One region of the Gordonia sp. WA4-43 genome, then DNA from elsewhere that is predicted to be linked to it. Evidence: predicted binding sites of a transcription regulator. Region 1 holds the regulator's gene; each other region holds the start of a gene.

Region 1 (4,382 bases):
GCCGTCGCCGCGCGGCTGCGCACGCGCGCGTCGCAGAACACCGGGGTGACGGCCGAGGTGCTCGCCGCGACGGCGGGCCTGGCCGAGGACCGCGGCTGGATCGGTGCCGCGACCGCGCTCATCGGCAAGGGCGCCCCCGCCGAGGCCGCTGCCGTCGCGGCCACCGAACAGTTCGCGGCGGTGTTCACCAAGCTCGGCGGACTGATGGCCGAGCGGGTCACCGATCTCAACGACGTGCGCGACCGGGTCCTCGCCGAACTGCTCGGCCTACCCGAACCTGGTGTGCCCACTCCGGAGGTGCCGTCGGTCCTGCTCGCCGACGACCTCGCGCCCGCCGACACCGCGGGCCTCGACCCCACGAGCACCATCGCCCTCGTCACCCGCCTCGGCGGACCGACCAGCCACACCGCGATCATCGCGCGCCAGCTGGGGATCCCGTGCGTGGTGGCGGTGGCCGACCTGGACGAGATCGAGCCCGGCACAACCATTCTCGTCGACGGCAGCACCGGGCGAATCGAGGTGGAGCCCGATGCGGAGGCGGCCCGGGCTCGCGTCGACGAGGATCGGCGGCATGCCGCACTCGTCGCCGGCTGGACCGGTCCGGGGCAGACCGCCGACGGGGTGGCCGTGGCGGTGCTCGCCAACGTCGCCGACGGATCGTCGGCACGCGCCGCGGCCGGGTACCCCGTCGAGGGCGTCGGGCTCTTCCGCACCGAACTCGCGTTCCTCGAGCGTGCCGACGAACCGTCGGTGGACGAGCAGGCCGCGATCTACCGGGAGGTGCTCGATGCGTTCGACGGGCAGAAGGTGGTCATCCGCACCCTCGACGCCGGGTCCGACAAACCGCTCCGGTTCGTGACCCATCCCGACGAATCGAACCCAGCGCTCGGCGTGCGGGGCGATCGGATCGCGCTGGCGCACCCCGAGATCCGCGCGCATCAGCTCGACGCGATCGCGCAGGCCGCGTCGGGGTCGGCCGTCGCGCCGTGGGTCATGGCGCCGATGATCGCCTCGCCGGCGGAGGCGCGCACCTTCGCCGCCGAGGTCCGCGGCCGTGGTCTGGTCGCCGGGGTGATGATCGAGGTGCCCGCGGCGGCGATCCTGGCCGAAGCCGTCCTCGCCGAGGTGGACTTCGTATCCATCGGCACCAACGATCTGACCCAGTACACGATGGCGGCCGACCGGATGTCGGCCGATCTCGCCGGACTGACCGACCCGTGGCAACCGGCCGTGTTGAGCCTCATCGCGGGTGTCGCGGCAGCGGGTGCACGTCAGGGAAAGCCGGTCGGGGTGTGCGGCGAGGCCGCCGCCGATCCGAACCTCGCCTGCGTGCTCGTCGGTCTCGGGGTCACCTCGCTGTCCAGCGCGCCGGCTGCTGCCGCGGCCGTGGGGGCCCGGCTCGGCGAGGTGTCCGCACCGGACTGCCGGGCCGCCGCCGAGGCTGCCCTGGCCACCTCGGATCCCGCCGCGGCGCGCGAGGCTGCCGCGGCGGTGCTCGACGGTTCGGTCGGTGGAGAGGTCAGACTCGCCGCATCACGGTGACGACCTTGCCGAGGATGACGGCATCGTTGCCCGGGATCGGATCGAACAGTTCGTTGTGCGGCATGAGCCAGACGTTGGGGCCCTGACGCTTGAAGGTCTTCACGGTGGCCTCGCCGTCGATCATGGCCGCGACGATGTCGCCGTTGTCGGCGACGTTCTGCTGCCGGACCACGACCCAGTCGCCGTCGCAGATCGCGGCGTCGATCATCGACTCGCCGACGACGCGCAACAGGAAGAGAGATCCCTCGCCGACCAGCTCACGGGGCAGCGGGAAGACGTCCTCGACGGCCTCCTCGGCCAGGATCGGACCGCCGGCCGCGATTCGGCCGAGAACCGGCACGAAGGTCGGCTCGGGCAGCTGACCGGCCGACGGGGTGTCCGGCGACGGGGTGTCACTCGGGGCGATGTTGACCGCACGGGGACGGTTCGCGTCGCGCTTGAGCAGCCCCTTGCGTTCCAGCGTCCGCAACTGATGGGCCACCGACGACGTCGAGGCCAGGCCGACCTCGTCGCCGATCTCCCGGATGGTCGGCGGATAACCGCGCTCGCGCACCGAGCGGCGGATCACCTCCAGGACCCCGGCCTGTCGCGGGGTGAGTGAGGCCTCGGCGGCGGCGGCGTCGAACGGGGCCTCGTCGTCGGCGCCCCGCGCTCGGCCGCGCCTATCGCCGGTGTCACTCATGTTCGGTTCCTCTCGTCTTCGGAACGTGCTGGTAGATGGCTTGCACCGGGTCCGAGCCTAGCCGAGTGCGACCGGCACCTCAAACATTTGTTCGATGTGTCGCGAGACTTTGTCGGGACGTCGTGCTACAAATTCGAACATCAGTGCATCGAACATCTGATCGATGTTCGAACACCGACCGTCACACCCCGCACGATCCCAGACACCCGAACACCGGAGGGCACCATGCGCACCGCCACTCTCGTCGCTCCCGTCCGCACCGACCGTCCCGACGCTGTCCGGCCCCCCACCGACCGCGCCGATGGGGTCCGGACGCGCGCCCCGCTGTCCGACGGCGGCCGCCCGGTAGACAACCGGCCGGCCGGCACCCGACCGCGGGGTGCGTCGCCGGTGACCCCGCGGGTCGGCGGCACCCACTGTGGCTCTCCGGTCGGGGTGCGCGGGCGTGGCCCGGTCGGACCCGACGCGGCGGTGTTCCGTCGCCGCCGCCGCACCGCGGTCGCGCTCCTCGCCGGCGTCGGGCTGGCGTTCGTCGTGTGGGTGTTCGGTGTCGTGGGCCAGAACTACTCGGACTCGCTGACCCCGTCCGCCGTGAGTGCCGAGGTCGTCCACGTGCGCTCGGGGGACTCGCTCAGCTCGATCGCCGGCCGGGTGGCACCCGAGATGCCGCGCGAGGTCGTGATCGACGAGATCGTCGCGATGAACGATCTGGGGTCGAGCGCGCTGCAGGTGGGCCAGCCCCTGCTCACCCCCCGGTACCGCTGAGGCTGGGCGGTATCCTCGATGTCACAGGGGCCGGCCGACAAGCGGCGGGGCGCACGCTTCGGGTGCGTTCCAGCGTCCCGCGACCTGCGTGAGGACACGATGCGCTGCCCCTTCTGCAAGAACGACGACACCAAGGTCATCGACTCGCGTGTCGCAGATGAAGGGCAGGCCATCCGCCGCCGTCGCTCCTGTGTGGAGTGCGGTCGCCGGTTCTCGACCGTGGAGAGCGCCGTGCTCGCGGTGGTCAAACGCAACGGCGTGACCGAACCATTCAGCCGGGAGAAGGTCATGCGCGGCGTGCGGCGAGCCTGTCAGGGCCGCCACGTCGCCGAGGACGCGCTCGCGCAACTCGCCCAGCAGGTCGAGGACACGGTGCGCGCCAGTGGATCGGCCGAGATCCCCAGCAACGAGGTCGGACTCGCCATCCTGGGCCCGCTCCGCGATCTCGACGAGGTGGCGTATCTGCGCTTCGCCTCGGTGTACCGGTCGTTCGACTCGGTGGAGGACTTCCAGCGTGAGATCGACGACCTGAAGGCGGCATCGGGTTCCGGGAGCGCGCTCGCCGAACCCGTGTCAGCCGAGCCGGTCCAGAGCTCGTAGGACCCGTTTCTCCGACACCGGGAACGCGGTACCGAGACGCTGGGCGAACAGCCCCACGCGCAACTCCTCGACGAGCCACTGCGCTTCGTCGTCGACCACCGCCCGCCGGTGCTCGGGTACCTGTTCGAGGCGCTGGGCCCACCGTTCGACGACGCGATCGACGGCGGCCACCCCGGCCTGGTCGCGTGCTGCGGACGCGGGTAGTGCCTCCAGACGTGCTTGCGCGCCGTCGAGATAGCGCGGCAGATTCTCCAGGTGGCGTCGCGCGGTGGCCGCCACGAATCCGTCGAACACGAGGTGGGCGACCTGTTCGGCGACGTCGTCGGCAGCCAGCGAACCGGCGTGCCGGTCGATCGCCGCCCTCAGCGGGGCCATCCGTTCGAGAGCTGCGACGGCCAGCGAGAAGTAGTCCGGTGCGGCTGCGGAGACCCGTGGCCGGATTCGTTCGAGCAGCGCCGAGAAGGACTGTGGTGAGCGAACCGCGGCGAGCTCTGCGTCGTCGGTGTCGGCGACGGTGTCCCGGATGGCCCGTCGGGTGCAGTCGGCGAGCAGTGCCTCGGTGGTCGAGTACGGGCTCTGGCTCAGGGCGAGTCGTTCGACCGGACTCAACGAGCCGGCGATCCGCTTGTGCAGCGGAGGTATCGCGAAGTCGAGGAGGGCGACGATCCCGCGTCGCAGGAGGCGGTCTCGTGTCTCGGGGCTCGCCGCATCGACGACGACGACGCCCCGTGCGTGGCCCTTCTCGTCGGAGACCACGTCGATCGTCGGGTACCGGGTCAGCCGCTGCCCCGCG
Region 2 (4,382 bases), 1.1 Mb from region 1:
GCGCAGGCCAAGAAGTTCGATCCCGACGGCGAGTACATCCGACGCTGGGTCGGTGACGTCGACGCCGACGACTATCCCGAGCCGATGGTCGATCACAAGGCCGAGCGTGAGGAAGCGCTCCGGCGTTTCGGCCAGATCTAGCTTCCTGCGACGTCCCCCGCTGGTTGAGCTTGTCGAAACCACATGCCGCACAACAGGCTGCACCAGTCCCGCCTTAGCTCCGCTGTCCCCAGCGTCGAGGGATGCGTCCCATTGCGTCGTCCCACGTCGTCTCGACCAGCCGACCGTGCTGCCGGACGAGCGGGCGGGTCAGTCGGTCCTGAGACGAACTGGCCTTCCATCCGTAGAGATCCTGAGTTCGTCAGAACGGTGGTGGGTCGATGCGGTCGAGTTCTTCGCGGGCTCGTTTGTTTCGGGCGCGTTCTTGTCGCCGGCGGGCGAGTTTGGCGTCCAGTCGGCTGTGCGTGCGCTCCGGGTTGTCGTCGGAGGCGATGACGTGTGGGGTGGGTGGGGCTTGGGCGGCTTGCTCGAACCGGATGCGCCGCAGGTTGGGGAAGGTGTCTTCCAGCGTTTCGGCATCGCCGGGCAGAGTGACCCCTTCGGGGGTCTCGTAGTCGGTGACCAGGCGTCCGTCGTCGTCGCGGTACTGCACATCAACCCAGTCCCCGTGGGTCTTGAAGAGGTGACTGGGGCGGCATTTGGTGTTGAGGTTCTCACTCGACGTCGCCCCACCGCGGGCGGGGTCGGTGTGGTCGTACTCGGTGACATGGTCGAGATCGCAGGCGAATGCCGAACGGGTGCAGCCGGGTTCGGTGCAGTAGCCGTCCCGGACTCGCACGAAGTCGGCGCACGACGTGGTGGGCCGGTACCCGTTGCCGGGATGGGTCGCCGGGTAGACCACTGCGACCGATGCGGCGGTGGCATCGGTCGAGTCGCCGAAGTGCGTTGCGGTGGAATGATTCTCGCTGTCGGCTCGGGTGTCGTCGGCTGGTGCCGGGCGTTGCGCGCTCCGCCGCTGGTCATCGTCGTTGGTGCTGGGGGCGACGTAGGTGGGTTGGGTGCGGGCGGGGGTGACCGGGGTCAGGGTGGCGTCCGGGCGGGCGGCGAGGTCACGGACGTGTTCGTCGCTGATGATGCCGTGTTCGTCGAGGAACCCGACCCCGGGTGCCCCGGCCAGGGTGGCGGCATCGGTGACCACGTGGATCACGATCTCGGCGCGGACCGCGTCGAGGACGCTCTGTGGGTCCGGGATGTCGGCAGTGCACGGCTGTTCATCGTCGCACTGGCAGTCGAAGCTGGTGCGGGTCAACAGCGCGAACATCGCATCGGATCGTCGTATCCCCTGGGTGCGGGCGTCTCGCTTGCAGACCGTGTCGGCGAGGATGGCGACGGCTTTGGCCGAGATCCGCACGTTCTCCGCCGACATCACGGCGGTGAGTTCGGCGGTGCCGTCGGGCAGTTCGTGGGTCCACACCCCACGTTGATCCATCGCGTCTTTGCGGCGTTGGCGTACCGCGTCGGGGTCGTGGCGGAACACGAGGCGGTCGACCATGTCGCGCAGGCGCGCCCGATCCCACACACCTGTTCGGCGGCGCACAGTGTCGGCGATCTCGGCATCAAGTACTGGGGTGATCGGGTCATCGGTAGGGATCAGTTCGGTGCGGGAGATGACCAACCGGATCTGCCACTGCGCCAGGACCCCGTCACGCAGGGTGTCGGCAACCTCGGGGAGCCGATCCCGCAGCGCGATCGCCTCATCGATCAGGGTTTCGGCATGCCGGCGCGACACCCCGGCCTGGCGGGCGATGCGGGCCGCGCAATCGGCATGGCCGTCCATCACGAACCCGGACGCGCTGGTGGTGATCAGGCGGTCGGTCATCGCCGCGATCGTCTGATAGCGGTGCCAGGCGAGGTAGGACTCGCCGCGACGGGTGGCGTCGAGGCCGGCCATCAACATGACCATGTCGGACTCGGCGGCGTAGGCAGGATCGACCCCGGCGATGTACTCGCCCGGTAGATCGGTCCACACCCGCACAACGCCCCCCGACGCCTGTTCGACCCACCCCTTTCCGGGGTGTGTTCTGTTACCAACCAATCTAAACCCGACCACCGACAAAAACCGGAGGGTCGACTCGCTGGGCGGTCTGGTAGTCAGAAGTATTGGTGTGCAGACCGATTCGTGGGATTTGGCCTGGAGTGGGCTCGGTTCGTCTGGTCGCCAGGTGGTTTCGACACGGCGACTCGCCTAGCGGCTCGTTGCCGGCTCAACCAGCGGAGCGGGGTGCCGGCTCAACCAGCGGAGGGGGGGTATCGGCTCGACCAGCGGAGGGAAGGGGTGGTCGCCAGGTGGTTTCGACACGGCGACTCGCCTAGCGGCTCGTTGCCGGCTCAACCAGCGGGGGTGGGCGACTCGCCTAGCGGCTCGTTGCCGGCTCAACCAGCGGAGGGCGCGGCGAAGGGTCCTGCCACGCATCGCAACAGGACCCTTCGTGACGCTCGCAAGCTCGCTCCTCAGGGATCGGAGGGTGACGCTCACAAGCTCGCTCCTCAGGGGCCGGAGGGTGACGCTCGCAAGCTCGCTCCTCAGGCTCAGCGGGCGAGCTTGAGTACCTCGCCCCAGCCGATCCGCGAGCCGGTGCGCAGGATGGACCGCTGGTAGATCCGCGCGGCGATCCAGGTGGCCGCAGCACAGGCGGCGCCCATCAGGCCGAAGGTGACGATGATCTGGACGGCATCGGTGTCACCGGTCGCGATGCGCATCGGCATGAGTGCCGCGCTGAACGGCGGTATCCAGCTGAGCACCTCGATCAACGTCGAATCCATTGCCTGCACACCGAAGATGCCGGAGTACAGCACCGCGACCGCGAGGAATGTCAGCGGCGCGGACGACGAGTTCAGCTCCTCCTGCCGGGAGACGATGGCCCCGGTTGCCGCGTAGAGCGAGGAGAAGAACAGGAAGCCGAGGAGGAACCAGGCGATCACCGCCGCGAACATCCCGATGGCGGCGCCCGGAAGGGTGAGGATTCCGGTCGCGGTGCCCGCGATCAGCGCGGTGGCACCGAGCAGCACCACCTGCCCGAGGGCGACCACACCGATGCCGATGATCTTGCCCCACAGCAGATGCAGCGGCTTGATGGTCGCCAGGAGCAGTTCCACGACGCGCGACGTCTTCTCCTCGACGACGCCGACGGCGACCATCGTGCCGCCCATCATGATCGCGGTGACGAGCAGCACCACCCCGACCATCGCGATGAGCAGGCGCTGTCCCTCGTCGGGGTTGTCCGGTTCGGTCTGCGAGACCGAGATGTCCACGGTCGGCAGGGTGGCGGAATCGACACCGCGTTCGGCCAGTGCCGCAGAGAGATTCGCCTGCGACACCGCGGTGCGGATCGGGCCCTCCACAGCCGGTTCGAGGCTGTCCTTGGTGATGATCACATACGATCCCGGCGTCTCTCCGGGCACCAGCGCGGCCTTCACGTCGCCGCTGTTGACCCGATCGCGTGCCTGTTCGACGGTGTCGGCCGGCTCGGTGGCGATCGTCGTGCCGGAGGCCTCACCGATGGAGACGATGGATTCGGTGACGGCGGCCGGCTGACCCACGACGGCGACCTTCTCGACGTCGTCGCCGCCGGAGAACAGGTTGATGATGATGGACCCGGCGACGATCACGATCATCAGCAGCGCGGTACTGACGACGAAGGACTTGGTCTTGGCGCGCGTGGTGATCTCGCGGCCGGCGACGAGTCGGATCGCCTGTGCGGCAGATGCTCTCGGATCGGAACCGGTGGTTGCCACCGGGGTGTCGGGTAGCGTGGTCATGCGGAAACCACCTCTCGGAACAGGTCGGTCAGGGACGGGGTCGAGGTCGCGAACCGGTGCACCGGCCCGTTCCGGAGGGCGGTCGCCAGGATCAGCTGATCGTCGGCGATATCCGGGTCGATCAGCAGGCGGGTCGTCTCGCCGTAGTCGACGCCGCGGACACCGGGCAGGGAGTCGGCCCACGCGACATCGGCACGCGGCCCGGTGATCTCGAGGGTGATGCCCTCGCGTGCACGCAGGTCGTCGACCGTGCCGAGGGCGCGCATCTCACCGCGCGCGATGATGCCGACACGGTTGCAGAGCCGCTGGACGAGGTCGAGTTGGTGCGAGGAGAAGATCACCGGGATGCCCTCGGCTGCCTTCTCTTTGAGCACGTCGCTCATCACGTCGACCGCGACGGGGTCCAGGCCGGAGAAGGGCTCGTCGAGTACCAGGACGCTGGGATCGTGGACCAGGGCGGCGGCGAGCTGGACCCGCTGCTGGTTGCCGAGGCTCAGGTCGGCGACGTTGTCGTCGTGGCGGGCGCCCACGCCGAGGCGGTCGGTCCACCGCTTGACGGAGTC
Region 3 (4,382 bases), 2.0 Mb from region 1:
GAAGGTCTTGATGCGGTGATGGAACCGGCACAGCGGTTTGAGGTTGCGCGCATCGGTCGGGCCACCGCGACGCGGGTCGGCGTGGTCGAAGGGTTCGGTGTGGTCGAGATCGATCTGCCAGACCGGGGCGTTGCAGCCGGGGAAGGTGCAGCACAGTTCGCCGGCGCGCACCAGCGCCTGCAGCTTCTTCGAGGGGGTGTATCGCGTTGTCGAACTGTCCGCGTCGGGAGGCGGTGAACCGTCGGGTGCGTCGGGTGCGGGATGGATGTAGGTGCGGCGGGCTTCGGCGAGGAGTGTTCGGGCGGTGTCGGCGTCGATGATGCCGTGGCGGTCGAGGAAGGCGGGGTCGTCGTCGAGGCCGATCAGGGTCGACAGGTTCACCACGACGTGGAAAGTCGCGCGCGGCGCGGGTGAGTCCGACGCCGAGGCGGCCGGCGCGGCCGGGTCATCGACAACGACGTCGGCTGACGGGTCGACGTCGTTGTCCGCATCCACCATCTCAGCAGCTGATGTAGGCGGCTCGGCGGTATCCACTGTCGCTGCATCGAGGTCTGGTGCTGTGTCGGGTTCGGTTGCGGTGATGACACAGTCGTCGCAGAGGCAGGTGATGGCGGCTTCACCCCGGGCGAGCGCTTTCAGAGCGTCGACTCGGCGGTTGGCCAACTTTCGAGGGTCACCGGCGTGGACCGCGGTGGCCATCGCCGTCAGGCGGGCGTCGAACTCGGCGGCATCAGCATTGGGCAGCGTGCCGGAGATCCGGGACTGCCCGGGTGTGAAGCGATCGGGGCTCACCGTCACCTTGCGATCACCCTTGACGCGTTCCTTACGTCGGCGGATCGCGTCGGGTGCCCACTTGGTGACGATGGAATCGACCATGGCGGTGAACCGGGCCGTCGACATCGGTGGGCGGGCGAAGATCGCTTCGGCGAGATGGGCGTCGACGGTCTGCATCTCTTCGTCGTCGGTGATGAGGTCGGTGCGTTTGAGGGCGATGAGGAAGCGGCGCTTGTCGATTCGACCGCACGCGAGTGCGTGTCCGGTGAAGGAGAGTCGGTAGCGCAGTGCGTCGCCGGCTTCGATGAGGTCTTTCGCCTCGGCCGGTGTCACGGTGAGGGTGGCGCCGACTTCGGCGATGGCCTGTTCGAGACCGTTCGGTCCGAACTGCTCGTAGGGGTTCTCACCCGCGGCCACTCGCGCGGACAGGGCATCGAAGGCCTCAATCGAATCAAGTTCGCCGCTGTGCGTCTCGGCGCGCCGCTGGGCGTAGTCCATCTCGCGTTCATCGTGAATGAGGCTGGCAACGACCATCATTCGATGCGCGGACGCTGCCGCCAAGCCCGCGCAGTGGTTGAGGACCTCGACGAGTTCGGATGCGGAGAGTTCATGGTCGGGACGAAAGCGCGGCTCGACCGACTCCTGTAATGGGTCCACCGATGTAGTGGATCTGGCCCCCGCCCCCGATGACATACCTCCACGATACTCGAATATATGTTCGAGTCAAGGGTGATCTCTGGATTTCTCGGGGTGGTCTGGCAATCGAATCACGCCGCACCGACAAGAGTGACGCGTCGCCTCGGTGGCCTCGACGGGCGTTGCGTCCTCGCTTCGCTCGGTCGAGCTGCTCGACCAGCGGGACACCGCGGCGGTGCTCGACCAGCAGAGGGCGGCGCACCACAACGAGCGACGGCGGACGGGTGTCAGCGGGAGTCCTCGGCAACCATCCGTTCGCGGATGCCGCCGGCGACCCCGGTGCTGTCCGGGTTGGGGTCGTGGATCGCACCCGCGTGCGGCTCGACCGGTGTCCCCTTCTCGGTCTCGGACTTCGCCGTCGCCGCCGAGAACCGCTCGGTGATCCCGGGCATGAGATGGTGAGAAGCGTTGGCGGCCTTGGCCTTGTAGCCGACCGGTTGGTCCAGCTTCGGGTCGGTGCAGGCTGCCACGATCGCGTCGACCACGATCTGCGGATCGTCCATCGCGGACATCCGCGGTTCGTGTCCGGTGTAGTTGGCGGCGTGGACCCACCATGGGGTGTCCACGGCCCACGGCATGATGGTGCCGACCTTGATGGCGTCGTCGCCGGCCATGCGCAGCTCTTCGCTGATCGAGTGCCCGAGGCTCCGAACCGCCGCTTTCGTTGCGGCGTAGGTGTTCTGGAGTGCGATGGGTACCTCGCTGTCGACCGAGCCCACGTTGATGAGTGTGCCGCGACCCTGCGACCGGAAGACGCGCAGCGCCGCATGTGCGCCGTAGATCAGGCCCTTCAGGTTCACGTCGACGAGGCGAGCGTGGTCCTCGATCGGGATGTCCCAGAAGTATCCGACCGCGCCGACGCCGACGTTGTTCACCCACACGTCGATCGACCCGAACCGTTCGAGCGCGGCGGACGCGAGATGGGCGACGGCACGCGGATCGCTGACATCGGTGGGCACCGCCAGCGCCGACCCGCCCTTGCCGGTGATCTCCGCGACGACCTCGTCGAGGACCGCGGTTCGACGCGCCGCGACGACGACGTTCGCGCCGAGTTCTCCGAGTCGCACCGCGGCGCCGCGTCCGAATCCGCTCGACGCGCCGGCGATGACGACGGTGGAGCCGTTGATTTCCTTGTTGTCTGTCATGGTGATCGCCTACCCGAGGCGGGGTTCACCAAACCGAGAGGAGGCGCGCTCAGCCCGCGGCGCGGGACTGCCGGAAGGACTCGATCGCGGCGAGATCGTACGAGTTCGCCGCGGTCCCGATGCCCTGGGCGACGTGCGCGGCCACCGCGCAACCGAGTTCGGCGGAGTCGGCGAGACCGAGCCCGCGCAGCCGGCCGGTCAAGAACCCGGCGGAGAACGAGTCGCCGCAGCCGGTGGTGTCCACGACGTCCACCTCGAACGCCGGCACCGTGACCACATCGTCGCCGGTCACGACCAGTGCGCCGTCGGCGCCGCGGGTGAGCGCGACGCAACCGACGCCGCGGTCCAGGAGGGCCCGTGCGCCGTCGGTGAGGTCGTCGGTTCCGGTCAGTCCCCGGATCTGGTCGTCGTTGGGCAGCAGGTAGTCGAGGTGGGGAAGTGCGTCGGCGATCCACTCGAGAAGGCCGGGGTCGCCACCCGACAGGAGATCGGCCGACGTCGTGATCCCGCGGTCGCGCGCCCGGCCGAGGAGCTCTGCGGCGACCGCGCCGCCGAGGAACTCCGGGCCGCCGAGGTGCAGGTGGTCGAGCCCGGCCAGCGCGTCTGCACCCAGGTCGTCGAGCGTGAACTGCGCATTCGCCCCGATGCAGTGCCATGCGGGACGGTCCCCGTTGGGTCGGATGGGTATGACCGATGACGACGTCTGGACCCCGGGCTTCGGAACCAGGCCGCCGGTGTCGACGCCTTCGGCGTCCAGCAGTGCGGTCAGCGAACGCCCGATCGTGTCGTCGCCGATCGCTCCGTGGGTCCGGACCGTGGCGCCCAGCCGACTGAGGACGAGCGCGGTTCCGCCCGCGGTACCGGCGGCGGAGAAACCGATGGACTGGACGAGCGCGCCGTCGGACCCCGCCGGGATGGACTCGATCCCGACGACGTGGATGTCCAGCACATGGACGCCCACGGTTGCGATCGTCGGCGGTTCGAGCAGCGGTGAGGGTGTCACGTCCGGTTCTCCTTGGGTGCCCCGTAGTCCAGCCGGATCGCTTGGGCGACGGTGGACTGCTGTTGGTCCTCGGTGAGTTCGCGAGGCCGGCCCATGCTCATGGTCCGGTGATAGAGGGTCGCGAGCCACTCCAGCAGCAGGGCGTTCTTCACCGCGTGGGCCAGGCTGGAGCCGCGTGCCACCGAACCGTGGTTCGCCATCAGCGCGACCTGGGTGTCGGCCAGCGCGTCGGCGACGATCCCGGCGAGCTCCGGGCTCCCGAACGTGGCGTACGGCGCGACCGGGATGGCACCGCCGAGGCCTAGTTGTTGGTAGTGCAGCACCGGCAACGAGGTCAGTCCGCTGACGCAGGCGACCGCGGTCCCGAAGGGTGCGTGGGTGTGGACGATCGCCTGTGTGCCGGTTTCCTCGTAGACGCGGAGGTGCAGGTCCAGCTCGGACGACGGCGCGATCGGCCCGTCGACGACGTCGCCGGCAAGGGACACCACCGTCACGTCGGTCGCGGCACAGTTCGCGAGTACAACCCCGGTTCCGGTGATCGCGACGTGATCGCCCGCACGCGCCGACACGTTGCCGGAGGTGCCGATCAGGAGACCTTCGGCCGCCAGCCGTCGAGCGGCCGCGGCGACCTCGTCGCGTATCGACGGGTCGCTCATCGGCCGAATGTGTCGGTCCGCACTCCGCGGAGAAGGATCGCCGGGCATGTCGCGGAACTCGGAGCGCATTCGGTACGTTGGGACCACATACCGGACATTTACGCACAT
Region 4 (4,382 bases), 2.1 Mb from region 1:
TACCCTCCCGCTGAAAGACAAGAGCCAGAGTTGGCACTGGGAGCTGATGTTCTCGAAGCCGTTGTTCGCACCGGAAGACGACTCGCAACACCACATTCTCGGTCGGGTCGCCGAACTCGTCGACGCCGGCAAGATTCGCAGCACTGTCAATCGCGAACTGGCTGGTTTCACAATCGAGAATCTTCGTACAGCGCACCAGGTTTCCGAATCCGGAGGGGCGATCGGCAAGGTGGTCCTCACACGCTGACCGCGGGTACGAGCTCCCTCACAGGGTGGCGAGTAACTCCATGAGGTGTGCTTCGACGAGTGAGGGCCGTGGTGTGCGTGGTCCGGGTCGTGGTGGCCGGTAGTCGATGACGTGGCTGGTTTTCAACCACGATCTCCGCGCGTCATGTGGGCGTGGCTCATCGCCGGACGTGGTGCGTCCGTGGATCTCTCGCCGCACCTGTGCCAGGTGGGCCTGCAACCGCTTGGGTATGTCGGGTCGGCGGTTGATGTATTCGGGGTTGGGCGGTGCGCCGGGTTCGACGTTGAGTCGCCAGGCGCAGCGGCCTTCGTCTGGCCCGGACCGGACGATCCGGGTGGTGTACTGGCCGGGTTGGTCGCCGACCATGCGGTTGTGGCGGGGACAGGCCGGTGCGAGGTCATCGATGTCGGTGAGTCCGCCCTTGGCCCAGTCTCGTTCGGCGTGATGAAGCTCGACCTGGGTGGCGGGCTGATCGCACCCGGGAGCCGAGCACACTTCCCCGTCGGGGCGGGCGAAGGAGACGAGGCGCTGTTCGGGGGTGGCCAGACGTCTGCCGCGCCCGAAGTGCAGCGGGACGGTGGTGGCGTCTTTGAAGATCGCCAACCACGGCTGGACGTCACCGGCCATCGCGATCAGGTCCCGGATGGGCAGCAGGGTGCCGGTGGCGGTGGTCGCGAGTCCGGCTTCGCGGATGAGGTCGGAGAGGTCGGCCTTGATGATCAGTTGCACGGGTAGCCCGCGGTGCGAGGTGCCGAGTGTGCCGTCGGCGAAACCGGCGGCCAGGGCGGCGTCGAGGGCGTCGTGATTCGTTTGGGCGAGAGTGCGTCCGTCGCGGTCGGCGGCGGCGGTCAGGGCGTCGGGGTCGGCGGTGCCGGCCGGGCCTTGGGGTGAGGCGGGGTCGTCGGGGTTGTTGAGTCCGGGTTTGCCCCACACGGCGAACATCATGGTGAGTCGGGCGGCGAGTGCGGGGGTCAGGGTGCCGGAGATTTTGGCGGTGCCGTCGGCGCGTTGTCGGCCGATCCACAGGCCGCGGCGTCGTTTCTGGTCGGTGTCGTCGGTCAGGGTGCCGTCGGGGTCGAGGTGGGCGAGCAGGCGGGCACCGAGCTGGGTGATGTCGGCGGGGGTGTGGTCGGTGGCGATCTCGGCCATCTGTCGCTCGGCGGCGACCTTGATGTCGTGGTCGACGGCGGCCGGGATGCGGTCGAGGACGTCCACTGTGGCCTGCACGTGCGCGGTGCCGACCGCGCCTTGTGCGAAAGCTTCGGCGAGGTAGGGGTATTCGGGTGGGAGGACCTCGCCGCCGAGGCTGGTCCGGTGGGCGGTGGCGTCCATCTGCTTACGGCGGCGCATCGGGTTCGAGACTCGTAGCCGGTGCGTCATGAACTGCATGAGGGTGCGGCAGCCGGCCTTGCGGGGCAGGTCGCGGGCCTCGACCTGATCGATCTGCCGGTCACCGGCGACGGTCAGACGCGCGATGGCGCGTTCGGTCTCCTCGGCCACTTCAGCGAGTTCAGTGTCGGTACACGGCGACAGATCCACCGACTGCAACTTGTCCAGGGTGCGATGCAGATCGGCCACCAACTCGACCACACGAGGCGAAGGCGCGTCGGTGTCGCCGACCTGCTGGGAATCGAACATGACGGTCACCTCCCCCGAGAACCGTTGCTGCGAATGTAGGTTCGAGTGTACACCAATCCAGACGTGCGGCAAGTCCAAAAATACTGTTGTGCAACGATATCCGTTGATGTCGACTTGTCGGTGTCGTGTGGTAGGGGCCTCGGACGGAAGCTCTTCCCGCGATGCACGCGGCGACCTGTCCTACAGGACCACCGCCCGTTGCTCAGCGCACGACCTCCCGGTGCCCGGCGTCAAGACGGCGGGTCCAACCGCGGGCGTCGAGGTACTCCAGTAGCGGAATGACCACGCGCCGAGAGGTTCCGAGCGCCTGGCGGGCGGTGCTGGTGGTGAACGGCTGATCGAGCGAGGCGAGGGTGCGCATCGCCAGGGCGGGGGCAGTCGGCAACAACACGACACCGTCGCGCAATCGGAGAATCCGGCCCGTGCGCTCGGCGGCGGCGAGTTCTCGGGCGCCCAGGCCGAGTGCGGTGAGGTCATCGGCCTCGGGTGCACGGAACGGGTGGTCGGCGAGCCGGCGCTCCAGTGCGCTGACCGCGTCGTCGGCATCACCCAGGGAGGGCTTGTGACCCGGGACCGCCAGGTGCCCGTCGGACGACGACAGCTCGGCTTCCGAGATGACGGTCGCCAGCAGCGTCGTGTCCGGGAGCCCGAGCAGGGCAGGTGCGCCGGACGCGGACAGCCCCGCCGACAACGGATCTCGGTCGTGTAGATCGACAACGGCGGCGCGGAGTCGCTCGGCCCAGGCGGTGAGGGAGGTTTCGGCGACCCACCACTCGCCGATCACTCGTACGCCGTGGGGTGTGGGCTCGGCGTCGTCGACCAGGCCGAGTCGCGTCAGATCGGTGACGCGCATCGCGCCACGCCGATGCACTTCTTCGGCGGCCCCGGCGTCGTCGGACATGGCCGCCAGCAAGGCCGCGCGTCGCGTCGCGTCGCCCCGTCGGGTCAGCGCCGGGGGATCGGGGTGCAGCACGACGCCGCCGCCGACGATACGTTGGCCGGGATCGCGCAGGACCAGCCGATCGCCCCGCGACATCGGCACGGCGCGCGCGAGGGTCACACGCGCGTGGTCGCCGTCGAAGGGGCGCAACCGGACCGGTAGCGCCGCTGTGCCGATGTGCGCGACGAGGTGTTCCGGTGCCTCCTCGAAGGACATTCCGCTCACGCGCCGGACATCAGCGACAGCAGAGGTGTGCCAGGCTCCGGGCGTCACGAGTGCGTCGCCACGCGAGACGTCGTCGACGCCGACGCCGCGCAGATTGATCGCGACTCGGCTGACCGGGGCCGCGGTGGTGAGAGTTGCACCCTCGCTCTGCAATCCACGGACATCGAGTCGTCGGCGGCCGTCAACCGTGAGCAGGTCCAGGGTGTCGCCGACCGCGATCGTCCCGGCGGCCAGGGTGCCGGTGACGACCGTGCCGGCGCCGGTGCGGGTGAAGACCCGGTCGATCCAGAACCGGACACGCCCCGAGGTCGACGGCGATGACATCCCGGCCAAGACGGCGTCGAGCCGGGTGCGCAGTTCGTCGATTCCGACGCGATCGGGCGCCGACACCACGACCGCCGGCGCATCGGAAAGGCCGGTGCGGCTGAGGCGATCACGCGACAGATCGATCACTTCACGAACGCGGTCGGGCGAGGCCCGGTCGGCTCGGGTGATGACCAGCAGCCCGTACTCGATGCCGAGGGCGGCGACGGCATCACGGTGGTCGTCGGACTGGGCGCTCCATCCCTCGTCCGCGGCGACGACGAACAGGACGACGGGCGCCGGGCCCAGGCCGGCCAGCATGTTCGGGATGAACCGCTCGTGGCCGGGGACGTCGACGAAGGCCACGTCGGCACCGGAAGGCAGTGTGGTCCAGGCGAAACCGAGGTCGATCGTCAGCCCGCGGCGTCGTTCCTCCTCCCATCGGTCCGGCTCGATCCCGGTCAGAGCACGCACCAGTGTGGACTTCCCGTGGTCCACGTGTCCGGCGGTGGCCACCACGTACTTCACGAGCGCGACTTCACGACGCGCCCAGAGCCTGTCGGATCGCGGCGAGTACCCGCACGTCGTCGGCTTCGGGAACGCAGCGCAGGTCCACCAGACACGCGTCGTCGTGAACGCGGGGTAGGACGGCCGGATCGCCGACGCGTAGGCGGGCGGCCGTTGCGACCGGAAGCCGCACCGCCCACCCCGGCAGCGGCACGCCGGGTGCGCCACCGCCACCCACCCGTCCGTCATGGGCGACGATCGGGAATCCGACTGCCGTGCCCAGGCGCTCGGTGCGCACGCGAAGTCTGTCGGGATCGGCGTGGAGGTACTCCCAGACGGGGGGTCGTGGCCCGCCGACGGTTGCCTCCATCGCAGCCAGTGCCAGCTTGTCCGCGCGAACCGCCCGTGCGAGAGGGTGTTTCGCGAGACGCTGAACGAGCGCCGCATCGCCGAGCAGGAGTCCGGCCTGCGGTCCGCCCAGGAGTTTGTCGCCGCTGGCGATGACGAGGTCGGCGCCGGAAT

What was found. The regulator LexA, encoded in region 1, represses DNA repair genes until DNA is damaged. The targets are predictions, from matches to a motif close to CGAACANNTGTTCG.
Region 2: a site for LexA is predicted at 2,044-2,057, ahead of LEL84_RS21265 (HNH endonuclease signature motif containing protein). Genes of this name have one in related genera too.
Region 3: a site for LexA is predicted at 1,482-1,495, ahead of LEL84_RS17010 (DUF222 domain-containing protein). Genes of this name have one in related genera too.
Region 4: a site for LexA is predicted at 1,916-1,929, ahead of LEL84_RS11015 (HNH endonuclease signature motif containing protein). Genes of this name have one in related genera too.

What each region holds. Positions count from the first base shown of each region.
Region 1 covers NZ_CP084736.1:311,399-315,780, forward strand. The annotation lists gene LEL84_RS01455 (phosphoenolpyruvate--protein phosphotransferase) at 1-1,542, shown strand, start outside; gene lexA (transcriptional repressor LexA) at 1,520-2,224, opposite strand; gene LEL84_RS01465 (LysM peptidoglycan-binding domain-containing protein) at 2,450-2,989, shown strand; gene nrdR (transcriptional regulator NrdR) at 3,089-3,589, shown strand; gene hrpA (ATP-dependent RNA helicase HrpA) at 3,563-4,382, opposite strand, start outside.
Region 2 covers NZ_CP084736.1:4,696,933-4,701,314, forward strand. The annotation lists gene LEL84_RS21260 (cryptochrome/photolyase family protein) at 1-141, shown strand, start outside; gene LEL84_RS21265 (HNH endonuclease signature motif containing protein) at 362-2,029, opposite strand; gene LEL84_RS21270 (ABC transporter permease) at 2,590-3,819, opposite strand; gene LEL84_RS21275 (ABC transporter ATP-binding protein) at 3,816-4,382, opposite strand, start outside.
Region 3 covers NZ_CP084736.1:3,785,239-3,789,620, forward strand. The annotation lists gene LEL84_RS17010 (DUF222 domain-containing protein) at 1-1,467, opposite strand, end outside; gene LEL84_RS17015 (SDR family NAD(P)-dependent oxidoreductase) at 1,698-2,615, opposite strand; gene LEL84_RS17020 (carbohydrate kinase family protein) at 2,665-3,618, opposite strand; gene LEL84_RS17025 (class II aldolase/adducin family protein) at 3,615-4,274, opposite strand.
Region 4 covers NZ_CP084736.1:2,455,420-2,459,801, reverse strand. The annotation lists gene LEL84_RS11020 (zinc-binding alcohol dehydrogenase family protein) at 1-247, shown strand, start outside; gene LEL84_RS11015 (HNH endonuclease signature motif containing protein) at 266-1,885, opposite strand; gene selB (selenocysteine-specific translation elongation factor) at 2,088-3,881, opposite strand; gene selA (L-seryl-tRNA(Sec) selenium transferase) at 3,892-4,382, opposite strand, start outside.